DNA from 3 places in the Thioalkalivibrio sp. ALJ12 genome. Region 3 is predicted to be linked to each of the others. Evidence: predicted binding sites of a transcription regulator. Region 3 holds the regulator's gene; each other region holds the start of a gene.
What was found. Region 3 encodes sigma-54, which starts transcription at its own class of promoters, with help from an activator protein. Its sites were predicted from a motif close to TGGCANGNTNCNTGCTT; they were not measured.
Positions count from the first base shown of each region.

Region 1: a site for sigma-54 is predicted at 4,757-4,773, ahead of fliL (flagellar basal body-associated protein FliL). Genes of this name have one in related genera too.
Region 2: a site for sigma-54 is predicted at 4,285-4,301, ahead of flgA (flagellar basal body P-ring formation chaperone FlgA). Genes of this name have one in related genera too.

Region 1 covers NZ_KB899539.1:322,807-329,909, forward strand. Annotated here, with positions in the region: gene fliG (flagellar motor switch protein FliG) at 1-882, shown strand, start outside; gene F467_RS0108845 (FliH/SctL family protein) at 879-1,580, shown strand; gene F467_RS0108850 (FliI/YscN family ATPase) at 1,577-2,953, shown strand; gene F467_RS0108855 (flagellar export protein FliJ) at 2,955-3,407, shown strand; gene F467_RS0108860 (flagellar hook-length control protein FliK) at 3,471-4,556, shown strand; gene fliL (flagellar basal body-associated protein FliL) at 4,846-5,334, shown strand; gene fliM (flagellar motor switch protein FliM) at 5,343-6,317, shown strand; gene fliN (flagellar motor switch protein FliN) at 6,330-6,929, shown strand; gene fliO (flagellar biosynthetic protein FliO) at 6,933-7,103, shown strand, end outside.
Region 2 covers NZ_KB899538.1:1,483,362-1,490,464, reverse strand. Annotated here, with positions in the region: gene flgE (flagellar hook protein FlgE) at 1-335, opposite strand, end outside; gene F467_RS0107095 (flagellar hook assembly protein FlgD) at 361-1,032, opposite strand; gene flgC (flagellar basal body rod protein FlgC) at 1,046-1,465, opposite strand; gene flgB (flagellar basal body rod protein FlgB) at 1,502-1,912, opposite strand; gene F467_RS0107080 (protein-glutamate O-methyltransferase CheR) at 2,093-2,908, opposite strand; gene F467_RS0107075 (chemotaxis protein) at 3,182-4,111, opposite strand; gene flgA (flagellar basal body P-ring formation chaperone FlgA) at 4,355-5,089, shown strand; gene flgM (flagellar biosynthesis anti-sigma factor FlgM) at 5,221-5,535, shown strand; gene F467_RS0107060 (flagella synthesis protein FlgN) at 5,549-6,034, shown strand; gene F467_RS0107055 (flagellar brake protein) at 6,153-6,869, shown strand; tRNA gene F467_RS0107050 (tRNA-Pro) at 6,968-7,044, opposite strand.
Region 3 covers NZ_KB899538.1:859,895-866,997, reverse strand. Annotated here, with positions in the region: gene F467_RS0104135 (HPr family phosphocarrier protein) at 174-443, opposite strand; gene F467_RS0104130 (PTS sugar transporter subunit IIA) at 415-840, opposite strand; gene rapZ (RNase adapter RapZ) at 845-1,729, opposite strand; gene hprK (HPr(Ser) kinase/phosphatase) at 1,730-2,761, opposite strand; gene F467_RS0104115 (PTS sugar transporter subunit IIA) at 2,829-3,299, opposite strand; gene hpf (ribosome hibernation-promoting factor, HPF/YfiA family) at 3,304-3,642, opposite strand; gene F467_RS0104105 (RNA polymerase factor sigma-54) at 3,645-5,138, opposite strand; gene lptB (LPS export ABC transporter ATP-binding protein) at 5,197-5,925, opposite strand; gene lptA (lipopolysaccharide transport periplasmic protein LptA) at 5,976-6,500, opposite strand; gene lptC (LPS export ABC transporter periplasmic protein LptC) at 6,493-7,056, opposite strand; gene kdsC (3-deoxy-manno-octulosonate-8-phosphatase KdsC) at 7,053-7,103, opposite strand, start outside.

The sequences.
Region 1 (7,103 bases), on a different contig from region 3:
ACCGCGATGGCCTCGATGGACCGCATCTCGCGCGCGGATGTGGACTCCGCGCTGCACGAGTTTTCCGCGCATGTGCAGGAGCAAACGGCGCTCGGCGTGGGTGCGGACGAGTACGTGCGCAGCGTGCTGGAGAACGCCCTTGGCGAGAAGGCCTCGGGCGTCATCGACCGGATCCTGCTGGGGCGCAATTCCAAGGGGATCGAGGCCCTTAAGTGGCTGGACCCGCGCGCGATCGCCGACATGCTGCGTAACGAACACCCACAGATCGTCGCGATCGTCCTGTCGCACCTGGATTCCGATCAGGCATCGGACACGCTGCAATACCTGCCTACCCGCGTGCAGACGGACGTCGTGATGCGAATCGCGACGCTGGACGGCATCCAGCCGCAGGCGCTGCAGGAGCTGGATGAAATCCTCGATCGTCAGCTTTCGGGGAATGCCGCCAGCAAGACCTCGATGCTGGGTGGGGTTCGCACGGCGGCCAACATCATGAATCTGATGGAAGGGTCGCGCGAGGCCGAGATCATGGAATCCATCAAGGAGTCCGATTCGGACCTTGGCGGGCGGATCGAAGAAGAGATGTTCGTCTTCGAGAACCTGGTGGATATCGACGATCGCGGCATCCAGACTCTGTTGCGCGAGATCTCGACAGACTCGCTGGTGCTGGCCATGAAGGGCGCCGAAGAGGAGCTCCAGGACAAGATTTTCCGCAATATGTCGAAGCGTGCGGCCGAGATGCTGCGTGAGGATCTGGAGGCCAAGGGCCCGGTCCGCGTGAGCGAGGTCGAGGCGGCGCAGAAGGAGATCCTGGCGGTGGCCCGTCGCCTCGCCGAGAACGGCGAGATCGTGCTCGGCGGGCAGGGTAGCGAGGCGATGTTGTGACATCCCGTCCCGGCGCCCAGGTGCGGGTCCATGACCCCGACGCGTCGGTTTGGGAACCGCCAGAGATTGGCGATGAAGGCCTGCGGCCGCCCCGACGACTGCCCACGGCCGCCGAGATCGAGGCGATCGAGGAACAGGCACGTCAGAATGGCTTCGAGGCCGGATACGCCGAAGGCCACGAGGTCGGGAAACAGGAGGCCGAGAAGGCCGCGCGGGCAAAGTCGGACAAGCAGCTGCGCGAGACGGTCGCCAGACTGGAGTCATTGGCGGGTGGGCTGACCGACCCGTTGGCCGAAGCAGCCGACCAGCTGGAGCCGGAGCTGCTGGCGTTGACCGTCGCCCTGGCCCGCAAAGTGCTGTCTGCCGAGCTGGAGACCCGACCGGAACTGATCGAACAGGTATTGCATCAGGCCTTGGCACAACTGCCTGGGCGGAATCAGGAAGTGCGGGTGCATGTGCACCCGGATGACCGCAACCTGCTGGAAGAGTATGTCCAGTCGCTGGATACGCGGGTGCGCTGGGTCGCGGATACGAACCTTGTTCGGGGTGGCTGCCGCGTCGAGTCGGGCGCGGCGTCTGTGGACGCCTCGCTGGAGCGCCGCCTGCAACAGGCGGTCGAGGCGGTCTGGGGCGATCTGGCTGAGCCTGCCCGTTCGACGGCGCCCGAGGATACTTCGGTATCGGGGGACGATTCATGAGCTCGCCCCTCGATACCCTGCGCAAGCGTGGGCAAGAGCAACTGACCACCGGGCTTCTGGATCGTCTGCAGCAGTCGCGTGGCCGGCTGGAGCGCGTGCAACCGCCACAGTCCGAAGGCCGCCTGTCGCGGCTGACGGGCCTGACCTTCGAGGCCGAGGGGTTGCGCCTTCCGATGGGTGGCCGGGCGCTGATTCACGGCGAGAATGGCGCGGCCGTCCCGGCGGAGGTGGTGGGGTTTCAGAACGACCGCACCTTTCTGATGCCGGAGGAGCTGGCCTCGGGCCTGACGCCTGGTGCGCGCATTGAACCACTGGATATCCAACGCGAGATCCCGGTCGGGGACGCGCTGCTCGGGCGCGTGATCGATGCCAATGGCCAGCCGCTGGATGGCAAAGGGCCCTTGCGCGCGCGTGACCACAGTCCGCTGTCGGGGCGCCCGATCAACCCGCTACAGCGGGCGCCGGTGCGGGAACCGCTGGATGTCGGGATTCGCTCGATCAACGGCCTGCTGTCGGTCGGCCGTGGGCAGCGGCTGGGCCTGTTCGCCGGGTCCGGTGTCGGGAAGAGTGTTCTGCTCGGGATGATGACGCGCAATACCAACGCCGATGTGATCGTGGTTGGTTTGATCGGCGAGCGTGGTCGTGAAGTGAATGAATTCATTCATGAGATCCTGGACGAGGAGTCCCGCCAGCGCACCGTTGTCGTGGCCGTGCCCGCCGACCAGTCGCCGCTGCTGCGCCAGCATGGGGCCTGGGTGGCCACCACGGTGGCGGAGTCGTTTCGTGACCGTGGGCTCAATGTGCTGCTGTTGATGGATTCGCTCACGCGCTTTGCTCAGGGGGCGCGCGAAATCGCGATGGCGATTGGCGAGCCACCGGCCTCGAAGGGCTATGCCGCCTCGGTGTTTGCGCGTCTGCCGCAATTGGTGGAGCGGGCCGGTAACGGGGATGTGGGCGGTGGTTCGATCACGGCGTTCTATACGGTGCTGGCCGAGGGGGATGACCAGAACGACCCGATCGTGGATGCGGCGCGTGCGATCCTCGATGGGCACGTGGTCCTGTCGCGCGAGATCGCGGAGACCGGGCGCTATCCCGCGATCGACGTGTCGGCGTCGGTCTCGCGAGTGATGAGCGCGCTGATCACGCCGGAGCACGAGCAGGCGGCCCGGCGCTTCCGGGATCTGGCCTCGACCTACATGCGCAACCGCGACCTGATTGCCGTGGGTGCCTACCGCAGGGGGGCGGATACCCATCTGGACGAAGCGGTGACGATGCACGAGCGGCTGGAGGCCTATCTTGGGCAGGGCCGCGACGAGGCGGTCGGGTTTGATCAGGCCCGCGACGAACTGCTGGCCTTGATCGGGGGCGCCTGAAATGGATTCTCGGCGGCTGGAACGTCTTTTGCGTCTGCGACGCATCGAGGAAAGTGAAGCCACGCGCCAACTGGGAGCGCGACTGCAACAACTGGACGCTGTCGAGACCCAGCGGACCCAGCTGGAGGGCTATCAGCTCGAGTATCTCCGCGCGCCACTGCCCGATGACACAAATCAGCTCAAGTGGCTTTCCGGGATGCGGGATCAACTGCGGCATGCCCTGGAACAGCAGGATCTTCGCGCGCAGGCCGCGGGTGCCCAGGCGGAGCAGGCACGCCAGGAGTGGCTGCTCCGCCACCGGGCGGTGATGTCCCTGGAAAAGCTCCTGGAGCGCCGAATTGCTGAACAGGAGCGGGAGGCCGACCGCCGACGCCAGCATGAGCAGGACATGTGGGCGACCCGGCAGGTGCACACGCGCACGCAGGATGCGAACAACGACTGGCAAGAATCTTGAATAAGCTGACCAGGAATGCCCGGCAACGGTTGCCAGCCGGGCAATGAATCAGAGGATCCATTGATGATCGCGACAGGCAATGCCGGTCAGGGGATGATGCCGCTGCTGCAGTTGTTGGGGGCTGGCAGTGACCTCAAGGACCTTCAGGCGCTCGAAGGGCTGAAGGACCTGAAAACCGCAGACGGCGCGGGCTTCCTCGATATTCTTCAGCCGCAGCTCGAGGCGCTGCTGGTCGATCTGGGCGTCGGTGAAGAGGAGCTTGAGGGGCTCGATCTGGAGGGCATGCTGGCCCGCTTGCAGTCCCTGATGGACGAGGGAGAACTGGCCGTCGAGATCGAGCCGGGCGGCAAGGATTTGCCGCTGGCCGCGCTCATGACGGCAGTGGATGATCGCCCTGGTCCGCCCGCTGCGCGGATGGACCGCGCCGATGACAGCGGTGGTGCGCGCGAGATCAAGCCGTTGCCGGCGGCGGTCATGCGGCTGTTCCTCGAGTCTAGCCAGGGCCCGACTGGCGCGGCTGGTTCGGGCAGTGGGGCGGGTACCGAGCTGCTGGGTCCGAACAGTCGCCTTTCGCGTGAAAATGTGCTGGAACTGCTGGCGCAATGGATGTCCCAGGGGACGGACACGCAAAGGGGGCAGGGACGCGCGGAACCCCTGGCCGGTATTCTGCCGGCGCATGCACAGGCTGCGGAAGGTAGCGAGGGCTCACGCAGTCCGCTGCGCCTGGACCTGGCGCGGCTGCTGCAGCCGGGTGGCGAGCGCGAGCTGACGGACCAGATCCGCATGCTGGCGCGTGCCCAGGGCGGCCGTACGGAGATCAAGCTGCACCCGCCGCAACTGGGGACACTCGATGTCCGTCTGAACGTCGATGGTGATCGGGCCACAGTCCAGTTCATCAGTGCAAATCCGGTGACCCGCGAGGTCCTGGAGGCGGCGATGCCCCGGCTGCGTGAGAGTCTCGCCCAGAGTGGGCTTACGCTCGAGGATGCGACCGTGTCCGATCAGGCGACCGAAGAGCGCGAAGGTCAGCAGGCATTGGCTGACGGGCAGCGGGCTGGGAACGAGGCCGATGAGCCCGAGGCCGAGGGCGAGCAGGCCACGGGTAGCACCCTTTCGATCCTGAACCGCCGGCTCGACCTCTTTGCCTGAGTAAGTCTGTTTGTAAGAGACCGGGTGCGTAAACCCGCCCGGTCGTTCCTACCCCCGGTTGTTGTGCCGCCAAGATCCCGTCTTCTGCCGGGTTCGGGGCGGCTGAATCTTGACGATTCCCTTTTTTGTTCCTGGCTGCACCCCTCCAGTGTTCTCTTGGATTCCGCGTAAGTAGCGGAAATAATTATATAAAATGATGTTGGCACTGCCTTTGCTATGAGTTCAGGCAATAGTCAGCGCGATCCCGTGCCGTCAACATGGACGGATTCACGAATCTCGAGGGTGGGAAATGGCGGAGAAGGAAGTCGAACTGGGTGAAGAAGGCGCCGGCAAAAAGGGCAAGAAGGGGCTGATCTGGATTGTCATTTTACTGGTGCTCGTGTTCGCCGGGGCCGGCGCCGCGGCAGCGTGGTTTTTCTTGTCCGGCGGTGGCGAGGAAGAGACCGGCGAAGAAGGCCCTGCCGAGCGCCACTACCACGGACTGGAGCCGATGACCGTGAACATTGATGGGCCCGGACGCATTCGCTATCTCCGGGTCGAGCTAAGCGTCGTCACCACCGACCCCGAGGTGATTGAAGCGCTGGAGCGGCATATGCCGGCCGTTCGCAACGATGTGCTGGGCCTTCTTGGAGAGAAGCACTACGACGACCTCAATACGCGTGACGGGAAGGAGTCGCTCGCCGTGGAGCTGCGCGAGGCGATCGCCGAGATCCTTGAGGAACGGGACGCACCACATGATGTGGAAGCGGTGCGCTTTAACGAACTGGTCATGCAGTAGGCAGAACCATGGCGCAAACGGACATCCTCAGCCAGGACGAGATCGACGCCCTCCTTCATGGGGTCGATGACGGCGATATCGAAACGGATGACCCGTTTCCGAATGACGGAGAGGCCCGCGAGTTCAACTTCGCGACGCAGGATCGGATCGTGCGTGGGCGGATGCCCACGCTGGAGATGATCAACGAGCGCTTTGCACGACACCTCCGGGTACGCCTGTTCAATATGCTGCGTCGCTCTGCGGAGCTCTCCGTGGTCGGCACTCGGGTCTCGAAGTTCTCGGAGTACATGCACTCCTTGTTCGTGCCGACCAGCCTGAACCTGGTGCGGGCGCATCCGCTGCACGGGACTGGTCTGTTCGTGTTCGACCCGAAGCTGGTGTTCATCCTGGTCGACAACTTCTTTGGTGGCGACGGTCGCTACCACACGCGCATCGAGGGACGGGATTTCACGCCGATGGAGATGCGCGTGGTCCACGGCATCCTCGAAGGCGCATTCGAGGACATGGTCAAGGCCTGGCAGCCGGTGATGGATCTGCGCTTCGAGTTCCTGAACTCGGAGGTGAACCCGCAGTTCGCCAATATCGTCTCGCCCACGGAGATCGTCGTGATCAGCGAGTTCCATATCGAGCTCGATGGTGGCGGCGGCAATCTGCATTTCACCTTGCCGTACTCGATGATCGAGCCGATCCGCGAGCAGCTGGATACCGGGCTGCAATCGGACCGGTCCGACGTGGATCAACGCTGGATGAAGGCGCTGGAAGAAGAGATTCAGGACGCGGAAGTCGAGGTGAGCTCCACCCTGACCGAGACCGAAGTGACGGTGCAAGAGCTGCTCGACATCCAGCCGGGGGACATCATCCCGATCAATCTCCCCGAGACCGTTACCTTGAGAGTCGAAGATATCCCGCTGTTTCGTGGGAAGTTTGGCGTATCCGATGGCAAGAATGCGATCCAGGTGACGGATCGCATTATCAAGCGATAGAGGGCTGCACCCATGGCAGACACCGAAGACAACAAGAAAGACGACGAGAGCCTGGCTTCCAGTGAGGACAGTGACGTGACCACGGAGGCAGCCGAAGGGGAATCCGAAGAGGACCAGGACGCCCTGGCGGACGAATGGGCCGCAGCGCTGGCCGAGCAGAAGGACACCGACGGTGAGCCGGCCGCCGATCCGGACGAGCTGTTGAATCAGGCCCAGGCCAGCAGTAGCGGAAGTGAATCGGCCGATCCCCTGATGGGAGCGGAGAAAAGGGAGCGCAAGCACAAGCCCGATCCGGAGGCCGAACCTCTGAAGCCGGAGGAACTGGCGGCGTCGGCCGGCATGTCGGCCGAGGACATTAATCTGCAGATGGTGCTGGATGTCCCGGTCACCATCTCGATGGAGATCGGTCGCAGCCGCATCCCCATTCGCAATCTGCTGCAGTTGAACCAGGGGTCGGTGGTGGAGCTCGACCGACTCGCGGGGGAGGCGTTGGATGTGCTCGTGAACGGGACGCTCATCGCGCATGGCGAGGTGGTCGTGGTCAACGAGAAGTTCGGCATACGGCTGACTGACGTGATCAGCCCCAGTGAACGCATTCGCAAGCTCAAGTAACTGATGAAACTACGATTTGCACATTGGCTGGCAGTCCTCGGACTGACCGGCACAGGGGGGCTCTGGCCTGCGATTGGCCTCGCCGAGGAGGCGAACGGCGGGATCTCGGCCGCCGCCCACCTGACGCAGATGATCGGCGGGCTGGTCATCGTGATCATCGCGATCGTCGTTCTG
Region 2 (7,103 bases), 620 kb from region 3:
CCGTCGCGGTTTACCTGAAACTCGCCAGCGCGCGTATAGACACGATTGCCACCATCGTTCATCACGAAAAAGCCCTCGCCATCAATCGCGAGGTCGAGACCGTTCTCGGTGAACTCCGTGCGTCCCTGCGAGAACTGCTGTGTCACCGCCATGAGACGCGAACCACCCCCAGTCGCGGTCTGGCTGACGCCACCAAAACTCTGCGCAAAGACATCACCGAACTCGGCGCGCGAGCGCTTGAAACCGGTCGTGCCGGCATTCGAGACGTTGTTGCCGGTGGTCTGCAGATCGGCCTGCGCCGAGTTCAGTCCGCTCAATCCGATATTGAAGGGCATACTGGTCTACCTCCGTTAGAGTCCGTCAGCTGCTGATGCGCCGGACATCCGAGAAATTGATCTCGCCCAGGCCACGGACCATCAGGCCCAGACTGGAATCGTCACCTACCGAAACACTCTCGACGCGGGCATCGAGGAACACATCTACTGCTTCATTGTCGGAACCGCTCTGGGCCGACGCGCGGAATTCATATACGCCCGGGGCCGCAGGCGTCCCGTCATCGCGCAGACCGTCCCAGGTGAATTCCTGCAGCCCCTCACTGGCCGAACCCAGATTCATGCTTCGGATGCGTTCACCCGTGGGGCTGTACACCTCGACCTGCAACTGCCCGGTCGACTGATCCAGATCCACGGCGCCGCGCACCGTGCCATCCGCACCCAACTCGCTGAAGTCGGTTGGGACAAGGACGTCCTTACCCACCAGGGAGGCCGCTTGCAGGGTCTGGCTCTGGCCCATGGACTGAGCGAGTTTCTCGAAGGACTTCGAAAGCTCTTCGATCCCCGTGACGGTCGAGAACTGAGCCATCTGACCGATAAACTCCCCGTTTTCCATCGGTTCAAACGGGTCCTGATTCTGCAGCTGGGTAGTCATCAGCTTCAGGAAATCGTCCTGACCCAGGCGATCCGTCTCCTTGTCGTCCTGCTTGGGACGTGACAGGCCCAAGCGGTCCAGCATTTCGGGTGATATCTGAGTCATGGGAGGCTCCGGTTTAGCCCTGGCCGATCTGCAGCGTTCGCTGCAACAGCTGGCGCGAGGTCTCCATCACCTCGACGTTCGCTTCGTAGTTGCGCGAGGCCGACATCATGTTGGCCATCTCCTCCACCACGCTGATCGCGGGACGGAAGATGTAGCCGTCTTCGTTGGCCTGCGGATGGTTTGGTTCGTAGTGCGCCTGTGGCGGCGCGCGCGACTCATCAATTCCCGCCACCCGCACGCCATTGGAGGCGCCGTTCGGATCGGCCTGGTTCATCACGGTCTGAAACAGCACCTGCTTCGCCCGGTAGGCCTCGTCGGGGTTGGTCGCCACGGTGTTGGCGTTGGCCAGATTCGACGCGACCGTATTCAGCCGCACCGACTGCGCGGTCAGCGCGGAGGCCGAGGTGTTGAACAGATTAAACAGATCACTCACGACATCACTCTCCTGTTCCCAGCGTTGGCGCGCGCATTAGCGCTCGCCCCGCAGAGCATCACGGATGCCGGAAACCCGGCGGTTCAGGAACTCGAGGCTGCTCTGGTACTGCAGGGAATTCTCGGCAAAGGCCGCCCGCTCCAGCTGCGGGTCCACCGTGTTGCCATCCAGAGACGGCTGCGACGGCACGCGATAAAGCGTCTCCATCGACCCGTTGGCACCACCCGCCCCGCCGGCGCCGATATGGCCCTGATGTGTGCTCGCCATCGGCATGTTGCCGCCCTCGCCGGCCGCCGCCTGCAGCACCGAGCGAAAGTCGATATCGCGCGCTTTGTAATTCGGCGTATCGGCATTCGCGATATTCGAGGCCAGCAGCTCCATCCGCTTCGCACGGACGTTCACCGCCTCCGGGAGAATGCCCATCGCCTTGTCGAGAGAGAGACTCATCCGTCGTACCCCGTCCGCCACTGGCGAACTTCAGGTTCCTCGGGACGAAACCGCTTCGCCCCGTACGACAGGGACAAAGCAATTGGTGTGCCACTATGGGCCGAAAGAGGTTGGGAGAGCAGCGCCGAGGGTGGCGCCCGGATCGCGGGAGCGACCGTATGGAAAGGCGGAAAGGGCCGATCAGCCCTTCAGGCGAAGGACGGAGCCGTACTCGGTGCGAACGGTTTCGAAGGCCTGGGTGTAAGGACCCGCTGTCTCGGAAGCGCCAAGAAACAGATAGCCACCGGGATTCATCTGGCGGGCAATTCCGTCAAGAACCTGTCGCTTGGTCTCGGCGGAGAAATAGATCAGCACGTTGCGACAGAACACGATGTCGAACTTGCCCAGCGCCGCATAGCTGTCGATCAGGTTGAGCTTCTGGAAACGGCAGCGGCGCTGGATCTCCGGGCGTACGCGATGGCCCTCCGCCACGGTCTCGAAGAAGCGGGCGCGCCGCGCCTCGCTCAGGCCACGGACGATGCTCAGCCCGTCGTACACCGCGCGCCGGGCATCGTCCAGAATCTTCTCCGAGAGATCCGTACCCAGGATCGATACCGGCACCACACGCTTGGGCCGCGATTCCTCCCACTCGGACGCCACCATCGAGATGCTGTAGGCCTCCTGTCCGCTGGAGCAGCCGGACGACCAGACCTTGATCCCTGCGCCTTTCTCCGCCCGTTCCGGGAGCAGTACATGGCGCAGGATCTCGAACGGGAAGCCATCGCGAAACCAGGAGGTTTCGTTCGTGGTCATCGCGTCGATCACACGCGTGCGCAGGCGCGGGTTGGGCGCCTGGCGCATTGCGTGCAGCAGCTCCGGCACACTCTTGTAGCCGAACTCGTCCAGCAGCCGCGACAGTCGGCTCGACACGAGATACTGACGACTGTCGCCCAGCACCAGGCCACAGCACTCGGAAAGAAAACGCGAGAACTCCTCGTAGTCACGCGAGTCGATCACGAAGTCATCCTTGAAAGTCGACGGTACGGGCGGACGGGCACGTTGATGACGAATCCTTGACAGCGTGTCGGAAAACCCGACTGGGGAACACGCGATCCCCCATGCCGGACGGATGCAGTATACGTGCAACCGCGCGGACGCCGACAGCATCCCAACGGGTGATCGATGCGGCGCGCCATGGCCGCTGATGTTCATGCGGCCGGCAATCCGTTACCGCTTCCATGCCGCCAGGGTCGACTCGGTCGACTAACGCAAACGGCGCAGGCACCGGCATCAGTCCTTGCGGGTCTGGTCAAGCACAGCCTCGGCCAGCTCGTCGGGGTTGAACTTGGACAGGAAGGCGTCGGCCCCGGCACGCTTGACCATATCCGTATTGAACTCCCCACTCAGTGACGAGTGCAGCAGAACCCGGAGGCCTTTCAGGCGATCGTTCGCACGAATTCGAGCGGTGAGGGTATAGCCGTCCATGCGCGGCATCTCGATATCCGAAATCACCAGCTCCACCACCTCGTCCACGGTGCCGGCCTCGGCCTGCTCCTCCAGGAAATCCAGCGCCTCGCGACCATCCTTGAAGACCACGTACTCCCAGCCCAGGCCCTTGATCGCACCCTCGATCTGCTTGCGCGCGACCACGGAGTCATCAACGATCACAATCTTGCGCTGTCCATGCTTGGCGCGTTCTTCCTCGGCCTCCGCGCGCACCGCGTCAGATACCGTGGATGGCAACGGGTTGACGATCGACAGTACCCGTTCGACGTCAATGATCTCGACCAGCTTGTTGTCGATCTCGGTGACCGCCACCAGAAACGACTCGCGCCCGGTCCCACGAGGCGGGGACTTCACGTCTTCCCAGTTAACGTTGACGATCCGGTCGACCGCGGACACCCAGAACCCCTGTACCGACCGGTTGAACTCGGTCACCACCACCTTGTGGTCGCCCGTTTCGCCCACGGCGGTACGCAGCCCCATCGCGCGCGCCAGATCGATGATGGGGACGGTTCCGCCGCGCAGGGTAGCCACACCACGCACCACACTCAGCGATCCGGGAATCTGCCGCAGCGGCGGCGACGGGATCACCTCGCGCACCTTGAATACGTTGATACCGAAAGTCTGCGAGCTCCCCAAATGAAACAGGAGCAGCTCCATACGGTTCTGCCCCACCAGCTGGGTGCGCTGATTCACATCGTCAATGAATTGACTCATTGTCCTGCTCTCCCCCTCGCCCAGCGGCCAGCCACCTCGACTCGCCGGCCCCAGTGTGCACCCCGCAGACCGACGCTGTCATGCCACAACCCGCCGTCGCATGCCGATTGCACGCGTTCTAGACCCGATAACGGCCGGCCGCTGTGACTCTTGAGGGTACGCTCCTGATTGCCTGGCATGTTTTCTGCTTGCACGTCTCTGCAAACCTCTCGAGTCCTGACAAGCCGACGCGCATCCAGACCAATGAACCAGTCAGCACGCAAACCTTCCATTCGCTCCTGGTGGCTTTCGGCCGCCATGGGCGTCGTTCTGGCCCTGGTCTCCATTGCGGCACAGGCCGAGATCGAGGCAGTGGAAAACATCCGCCTGGCGGCGGAGCGCTTCATCCAGGAGGAGTTGAACCTCACACCAGGCGACGAAGCGGTAGAGATTCAGATCGGCCGGCTGGACAACCGCCTGCGCCTGGCCCGATGCAGCGAGGCACTGGAGACCCGGTTCCCGCCCGGCGGGCGACGCGATGGCAATACGGCGGTACAGGTTCAGTGCGAGACCCCCGTCAGCTGGTCGATCTATGTGCCAGTCACGGTCGAGCGCTACGCCGAGGTGCTGGTCGCCAGCCGCAGCCTGCGACGCCAGCACACGATCCTCCCCGGCGATCTGCGCACCAAGCGAATTCAGACCTCTCGCCATGCGGGGAGCTATTTCGAGAACAAGGGCGAACTGGTGGGGCTGCAGACCCGGCGCAACATCCGGCCCGGTCAGATCCTGGGCCAGCAGCACGTCACCCAGCGCGAGGTGGTCAGCCGCGGCCAGCGCGTCACCATCCTGGCCGAGAACGGCTCGGTGGTGATCCGCATGCAGGGCGAGGCGCTGGAGAATGGCATCCTGGGCGATCGCATCCGCGTGAAGAACACCTCGTCCGGACGCGTCGTGGAAGGCGAGGTGCTCGAGTCCGGACATGTACGCGTTGCCCTGTAGAATGGCGGTGTGTCTCGTCACCATCCACAAACTGTGAAGCGAATCGAAAATTCACAGCTCAAGGGGCTACAGTTTCAGCCGGTGCTGCCGCTAACCCCTGCAGTAGAATTGCAAAAACAGGAAACCGAATAATGGATATCAAAGGCCCGAACTCCCCCGGCCTGCGCCCGGATGGCAACAGCTCGAGCGTGAAGGGCCGCGATGAGACCTCTCGCCCCGACGCAGGCGCCCAGGGCAATGCATCCTCACCCGTACGTCAGGATGACTCTGTCACCCTGACCGGCGCGGCGCAGGCAATGAACGCCGCCTCCGGGGCCGCCAGCAACGCCCCGTTCGACGAGGCGCGAGTCGCCGAGCTGCGCGAGGCCATCTCCAACGGTCAGTACCCGGTAGACAACGAACAGCTAGCCGATCGCATGATCGAGCTGGAAAGCCTGTTGCGCTAACAGAGACCCGACGATGTCGCCCGAACAACGCCACGCCTTCCTCCGCTCGCTGGAGGCCTCGATTCGGCTGAGCCACCAGATGGAGGACATCCTGCTGCAGGAGACCCGGGCGGTGGAATCACGGGCCGCCGAGACCCTGCGCGAAGTCGTGGCCCAGAAGCAGACGCTACTGCAGGAACTCGAAACCGAAAGCCGGCGACAGCGCGAGACGATCGAGGCCGCCGGCGAAACGTATACGCCCGAGGGACTTGCACGGCTGTTCGGTCGGCTCGAGGGAGGCGCCGAGCTGGACGACCACTGGCAGGCGCTACGCCGCTCGGTGGAGCGCTGCAATACCCTCAACCAGGGGAATGCCCGACTGATCGATCGCGACCGTCGTCGCGTGGAGATGTCCATCCAGATCCTGCGCGGCGAGGAACCCGGCCCGGCTCCCACCTACGACCCCTACGGCCGCACCCAGTCCGGCAGCCGTACCGGTCGGCGCATCACCCGCGCATGACCCGCGCGCGCTCTGCGCGACACCTCTCCGCCCTTCTCCGCCTCACACCCGGGGCTGGCATTCCGGACCGCTCGGCAGTACCGTGCGGCTTGGCCCAATAATTACAACAACGCCACGCATGGAAGAGACCGACTACACCGTCGACAAGCCGGAGCGGATTGCCGGCATCCTCAAGGATCTGGATCACAAGCTCACCCTCGTCAACGTCCGCCTCGACGACGATGGCCCGCTGTACAACTCCGCGCTGGTTCGCCTTGATTCCGGTGCACGCGAGCTCTTCCTCGACGAACTCACGCCCATCGAAGCGAATCGCCACGCCCAGGAAGGCACTGGCATGCGGGTATTCGCCAGCCTGCGCGGGGTGGCCGTACGCTTCTCCACCGCCGTCTCGCGCATCGAACGCGAGGACGCCGGGGCCCTTTACGTCTGCCCCTATCCCGAGACCCTGGAATATCTCCAGCGACGCGAGACCTTTCGCGTCCATATCCCGATCAGCGAGCGCCCGCGCGTCGAATTGCAGTACCGCGAATGGGAAGAGCCCGGTATCGGGGACCTGGCCGATCTTTCGGCCCAGGGGATGTGCGTGGAGGTACCACAAGACTGGGTCGAAACAATCGAGATCGGGACCCCGATGCGTTTCGAGAACCTGCTACTGCCCGAAGTTGGCGAACGCCTGGGCGGCGACCTGCGTCTGGCCAATCGCCGTCGCAGCCCGCGCGACGGATACGTGTATGCCGGCTTCCAGGTCACCGGCATGAACCAGTGGCTGGAGCGGCAGTTCAACATCGCCCTGCTGCACTATCAGCGCGAGGCGCGCCGGCGTTCGATGGAGTAACAGACGAGGCCAGTCTCTTCCCTCACTCCAGACACAAAAAAGGCCGCTCGATGCGGCCTCTTTTTTCACCTGAAGAATATCCTTCAAGTCGTTGAACTTGGTCGGGACGGCAGGATTTGAACCTGCGACCCTCTGCACCCCATGCAGATGCGCTACCAGACTGCGCTACGCCCCGAAGCCGCGAATCATATCCGATTCCCTGCCCCCACGAAAGGACCCGGACCAGAAGACCTC
Region 3 (7,103 bases):
CCGGGTGCGCCTCGACGGGTACTTTCTTGGGCAAGCAAGAAAGCCCGTTGTTGATCAAAAACGGGCGCGGCGCGCTGGCGAGACAGCGCAGGCAGGCGGCGGACCGAAGCCACCGTAAACACCCGAGATCGAACTAGACACAGCCTCGTAAAGGCATGGCGGCAGGAGAGGGGCTAGGCGTCCTCGCCGAAGCGGTTGGCGACGAGTTCGGTGAGGGCGTCGAGGGCCTCTTCGGCGTCCTCGCCGTCGGTGGTGATGGTAACCTCGGAGCCCTGCGCCGCTGCCAGCATCATCACCCCCATGATGCTCTTGCCGTTGACCTCCTGGGCGTTCCGGGAGACGGTCACATCGGACGCGTACTGGCTGGCCAGGCTCACGAACTTGGCCGCCGCACGCGCATGCATCCCCAGACGATTAACGATGGGGACTTCGCGCTGCGGCATCCGAACACTCCTGGTCACAAAGAAGGATGCCATCGTGCCCGCCGGACAGGGCCTTGTTGACCAGCTCCGTCAGCGGCAGATGGCGGTAGTTCAGCACACGGATCAGCATCGGCAGGTTGATCCCGGCAATGACGCGGGCGTTCGCGCCCCGGGCCACGCGACTGGCCACATTGGATGGGGTGGAGCCAAACATGTCGGTCAGGATCAGCACGCCGGAGCCGGAATCCAGCTCGCCCAGGCGCGCCCTCGCGCGCGCCAGCACCTCGTCGGGGTCGTCATTCTGCGACATCGCCATGGACTCGCAATCCTCGGGCAGGTCGCCCAGCATGCTCTGGGCCGTCTGCAGCAGGGTGTCGCCGAGGTTTTGATGCGTGATCAGGATCAGACCAACGCCCATGGACTCACTCCGATTCGAGGGGCAGGGATAGCTCGCGGTGACGGGTGCTAACAGTAACATGTTCGCGCCCCCGCCAGGCAGCCGCCAGCCGCTCCACAAGATAAACCGAGCGGTGACGGCCGCCGGTGCACCCGATCGAAACGGTCACATAGCTGCGGTGATCCTGCCGGATCCGCGGGACCCACTGTTCGAGAAAGCCCTGGATCCCGTCATACATCTCCTCGACCTCGCCATGGCGCGCAAGAAACTCGCAAACAGCCGCATCGCGGCCAGTCAATGGCGCCAGATCGCGCTCGTAGTGCGGGTTGGGCAGACAGCGCACGTCGAACACGAAGTCGGAGTCCAGCGGGGCCCCGTGCTTGAACCCGAATGACTGAAAAAGCAGGGACAGGCGCTCCTCGCCCAGCAGCCCGACGCGGTCGCGCAGGGTGCGCGCGAGATCGTGCATCGACAGACGGGAGGTGTCCACGGTCAGATCCGCCTCGGCCGCAACATGGCCGAGCCAGTCACGTTCGCGCTCGATCGCGTCCACCAGTGGCACGCCGTCGCGCGCCAGTGGGTGTCGGCGCCGCGTCAGGTGATAGCGGCGCAGCAGGACCTCGCTGGAGGCCTGCAGAAACATCACCTCGACCTGCATCCCCTTGCCCCGGAGCTCGCGCAGGAGGTCGGCAAAGCCCTCGAGCGCCGTCAGCCCGCTGCGGACATCCACCCCGACCGCCAGATGCCGGTCTTCGTCCGCGTCGTAATCGCCACTGCGGACCTGTTCGATCAGCCCGGGCAGCAGCGGCAGCGGCAGGTTGTCGACACAGAAATAGCCGGCGTCCTCCAGCGTATGCAGGGCGACCGTCTTGCCGGAGCCCGACAGACCACTGACCAGCAGGAGTCGCATTCAGCCCTCCGGGTCCGGGTTGGGGACGGTGGTTGCAGGGATCGCGCGGTGGTACGGCGGCTCCTCGGGCTCGCCGCTCATCTGCCGGCGCTGACGTGCGCGCAGGTCGTCGCCGGCGACATAGCCCTGCATGTGCAACATGTGGTTGCGCACCGCCGCCTCGATCATCACCGCGATGTTGCGCCCCGGCGCGACCGGCAGGCTGATCAGCGGGATACGCAGCCCGAGGATGCCGATCTCCCCGCGGCGGCCATTCAGGCGGTCATCCGGCACCGGCGAGGGCTCGCCGTGGTCGCGCAGGTCGATAATCAGCCGCAGATACTTGCCGCCCTTGATCGCCGAATCCCCGTACATGGCGCGGACGTTCAGCACGCCCAGCCCGCGGACCTCGAGCAGATCCTGCAACAGGGCCGGGCAGTGTCCGCGCACGATATCCGGGGCGATGCGGGCAAACTCCGGTGCGTCGTCGGCGATCAGCCGGTGCCCGCGCGAGATCAGCTCGAGCGCCACCTCGCTCTTGCCCACGCTGGAGGCCCCGCTGATCAGCACGCCAATGCCGAGGATCTCCATGAACACGCCATGGCGCACCTCGAAATGGGCCAGCCGCTGCTGCAGGAAATAGCGCAGCAGGGAGATAATCTCGTGGCTGCTGGTCGAGGAGCACAAGATCAGCGGCAGCTGCTCATCGGGGACGTCCGGCATCTCCGAGAACGGGCAGGTGTCCTCGGCGAAGATCACCGCGGTCGTCCCGGTGCGGGCCATCTCCAGGATCAGTTGCTCGCGCTGATCATCGCTCAGCCGCGCGATATAGCGCGCCTCGAAATCGCCGATCACCTGGATACGGTTAGGCCGGATCAGGTTGAGGTGCCCGGCGAGGGGCAGGTCGTCGCCGTCACCGCCGACCAGGTTGCGATCCGGTGCGACCTGCTCGCCGTGTACGTAGCGCAGATCCAGGCGATTGCCCATCGCCTGGATCAGGACCTCTACGGTGATGTCGCGCGCGATGCCGCCCTCTCCCAGTGCCTCGTTCATGCACGAATCTCCGGCAGTGCTGGCACGGGGCGTCGTAAGAGAGAAAGTACTGCCGGGAGAGCCATGTTCAGGCGTCGCCGAAGGCCCGGGTCAGTTCGCGTTCCAGGGCGTCCGCGTCGCCGGCACGGCGCAGCGAGGCGATATTGTCGGGCTGCGAGAGACCGCGCGCCAGCTGCGCCAGCAGGTCCAGGTGCGCGCTGGTCGCCGCCTCGGGCACCAGCAGTGCGATCAGGATGTCCACGGGTTCGTGATCCATGGCGTCGAAGTCGACCCCCTGGTCCAGCCGCAGGACCGCGACCCGGGGGGCATCGAGCTCGGCCAGACGCCCATGCGGGATGGCCACGCCATGCCCCAGACCGGTGGAGCCAAGCTTCTCGCGGGCAGACAGGGCCTCGAAGATGGCCCCGCTGGCCGGGCCGGCGGACTCCTCGCCGCCGACGGCCAGCAACTCGGCCAGGGTCTCGAGCGCCCGTTTCTGGCTGGAACACTCGGGCTCCAGCCGGATACGGGCGCGGGTGATCAGCTCGGCAATGGTCATTGCGTTAAAGGGCCTGTTCGCGGTTGCGCTGGGCACCCTCGGCGCGGTGATGGTCCTTGACCTTTTCCTTGTGCTTGATCAGCTGACGATCCACCTTGTCGATCAGGCCATCAATCGCCGCATACATATCCTCGTGACTGGCTTCGGCGTGGATGTGATTGCCGCTGACCTGGAGATTGGCCTCCGCCTTGTTGTTCAGGTTCTGGTTTTTCTCGTGGGTCAGCACCACATGCACGTCGATCACTTTGTCGAAGTGGCGTTCCAGCTTCGCGAACTTTTCGTTCACGTAGTCGCGCAGGGCGTCGGTGATATCGACGTGATGGCCGGTCAGGTTGATCTGCATGGTCAGGCTCCTTTTTGCTTGGTTCCACTGGGCATACTCGCCATCTGCCGGCGTTCGCTGGAAGACGGTATGTGCATAGCCTCGCGGTACTTGGCCACGGTGCGTCGGGCCACATTAATGCCCCGATCCGACAGGATCTGGGCCAGTTTTGCATCACTCAGTGGCTTGTTCGGGGTCTCGCCACCAATCAATTCCCGAATCATGGCACGGATCGCGGTCGCCGAGCATTCGCCGCCATCGGCTGTGCCAACATGACTGGAAAAGAAGTACTTGAACTCGAATACCCCACGCGGGGTGTGCATGTATTTCTGTGTAGTCACCCTCGAGATGGTCGATTCGTGCATCTCCAGGGTCTCGGCGATATCGCGCAGGATCAGCGGTTGCATGGCAACCTCACCATGCTCGAGAAACCCCTGCTGGCGCACGACGATGGCCTGGGCGACCCGCAGCAGGGTGTCGTTCCGGCTGTGCAGGCTCTTCAGGAACCAGCGCGCCTCCTGCAACTGATCGCGCATAAACGCGCTATCACGCGCATCGGAGACCTGCCGCACCATGCCCGCATAGAGATCGTTGATGCGAATGCGCGGCGCAATCTCCGGGTTCAAGTCCACGCGCCAGCCATCGCGGTCATGGCGGACATAGACATCCGGCACCACATATTCCGAAGTGGACTCGCTGATCTGGGCACCGGGCCGCGGATTCAGGGTGCGGATCAGGTCCAGCGCCCGCGCCAGCTCGTCCGGGTCGCGCACGCCGGACTGGCGCTGCAGGGCTCGGTAGTCCCGCTTGGCCAGGCTCTCCATGCCGTTTTCCAGGATGGCTCGAGCCGCGTCACGCGCCGGGGCATCCGGCGCCAAATGGCGCAGCTGGATCTCCAGGCACTCGCGCAGGTCCCGCGCACCGACGCCCAGCGGGTCGCACTGCTGAATCCAGTGCAGCACCGCCTCGACCTCGTCGACCCCCACGGGCTCGTCTTCGCCCTGGCTGATCATCTCCGCCAGCGCCTCGAGTTCACTGTCCAGATAGCCGTCCGGGCTGATCGCGTCGATCAGCGCCGCCCCGATCCGTTGGTCTCGTGGGGTCAGGTGGCTCAGATGCAGCTGCCAGAGCAGGTGATCCTGCAGGCCCTCGTCCTCGCCGTCGGAGGTATTCTCCAGCGGGTCGCGGTCGTCCAGGCCGCGTGGGCTCGGGGCGGGCTCGTAGATGTCGTCCCAGCGACTGTCGGTGCTCAACTCCTCGGGGATCACGTCATCGCCAGCCGTGTCGGCCTGCATGCGATCCCCGTCGACCCGTTCGCCCCCTTCCTCCGGGCGCTCGGGCGGGGCCTCCTCGCCCTCGTCCTCCACCTGCTCGAGCATGGGGTTGCTTTCCAGCGCCTGCTGGATCTCCGCCTGCAACTCCAGCGTGGAAAGCTGCAGCAGACGGATCGCCTGTTGCAGCTGCGGGGTCATCGTCAGCGTCTGCCCCAGCTGCAGATTGAGCCCGGGTTTCAGCATCGCGGTTTGAGGTCCATGGTGACCATCAAGATCATCTTAAGGAAACACTGATCAATGTTCACAGTCGAAAGTTTTCTCCGAGATACACGCGGCGCACCTGGGGGTCGTCCAGCAGCTCCTGCGGGGTCCCGGCGCTCAGGATGCGGCCCTCACTAAGAATATAGGCCCTGTCGCAGATTCCGAGGGTCTCGCGCACGTTGTGGTCGGAAATCAGCACACCGATCCCGCGCTGGGCCAGATGCCCAATCACGGCCTGGATATCACCCACGGAAATCGGATCCACGCCGGCAAACGGTTCGTCCAGGCAGATAAAGCGCGGGTCACCGGCCAGTGCCCGCGCGATCTCGGCGCGGCGACGCTCGCCCCCGGACAGGGCAATCCCAGGGCTGTGGCGCACGGTCTCCAGCTGGAACTCCTCGATCAGGGCATCGCCGATGCGGCGTCGCTCGTGGCGGTCGAGCTCCGAGCGCAGCTCCAGCACCGCCTGCAGGTTGTCCCAAACACTCAGCCGACGGAAGATCGAGGCCTCCTGCGGCAGGTAGCCCAGCCCGGCTCGGGCCCGCGAATGAATCGGGGCCCGGGTGATGTCCCGGTCACCCAGCGTGATGCGGCCACGATTGGGCCGGATCAGGCCGACCAGGCTGTAGAAACAGGTGGTCTTGCCTGCGCCGTTCGGTCCCAGCAGGCCCACGACCTCCCCTGGTGCCAGATCGACGTCGACACGATCCAGCACCGTACGCTTGCCATAGCGCTTGGTCAGCTCGCGGCCGGTCAGATAGCCGGCCATCGGCGCAGATTCGCCACCGGCCGCGGCGGGCGCGCTGGTGTCGAGCTCGTTCATTCGTCGTCTTCGCGGGGCTGGATCCTGATACGTACACGCTCGTCATCGGCCTCGCCACGCTCGGCCTCGATCACATCCGTCTCCAGGTCGTAGACGATGCGCTTGCCGCGCGCTTCCTCGGCTGCCGTGACCACATGCGCCTGGTCGGTCAGGATCACCCGGTCCTCGTTCAGCAGGTAGTCGATGCGCAGCGCGGTGGCGATGCGCATCTCGCCCGTCTCCGGGTCCGGGGACTCCAGCCGCGCAGGCTCGCCGTGGGCCTCCATCTCGTAAGGGCGTCGGTCGCGGCTGCGCACATAGACCTTGTCGGCCTCCAGTGTCATGTCCCCGCGAATCACCACCACATCACCGGTATAAGTGCTTACGCCCCGCCGGTCGTCCATCTCCGCACGATCGGCGGTAATCTCCACCGGCAGGGGCTGCTGCTGGGCAATGACCGGCGCGGCCAGCAGCAACAAGGCACTGCCCAGCAGCACGGGCCATCCGGCCCGGGCGAGCGACGACCCACCACGTTCAGTCATTTGCGGCTTCCTCCTCGCCCGACTCGCTGTAGAGCGTGTACACGTCATGGAACAGCTCTATGGTATCCCCTCGCGAGTCGACGCGCAGACCCGTGCCCCGCTGGAAAAGGCCAGGCTGCTCCAGCGTCGACGGGGCATCGGAGGTGGCGATCATGGTGTCGGTCGCCACCTTCACATCGGCGGATTCAATCACCGTGCGCACGCGCTCGTCACGCTCGGGCTGCACCCCCCGCGTGGGGCCGATCAGGTCCAGGATCTCGTCCATCGGTCGGTGCAGCGCCTCGGGCGCAGTCCAGTGCCATTCGATGCCGCCAGCGTCAAAGATATCCAGGTCGGGGTCGTCGATCAGCTGCGGGCCGTCGCGGCCAAACTCGCGCAGACGCGTCCCGCGCAGGCGGTGACTCAACTCGCCGTCCTCGCCAGTCGCGTGCAGCGTGAAGCCCTCGATCTCCAGCGTCACCTCGCCCTCCGGCTCGTGCTCGCTGGCAACAGCGCCGGCCACCAGCGCCGCCATTGGCAACAGGATCAGCGCCACCGGTCCGGCCACCCACTTCATCCGTCGACGTACTCCGCGAACAGGGCCTCCAGCCGCCCCTGGGCCGC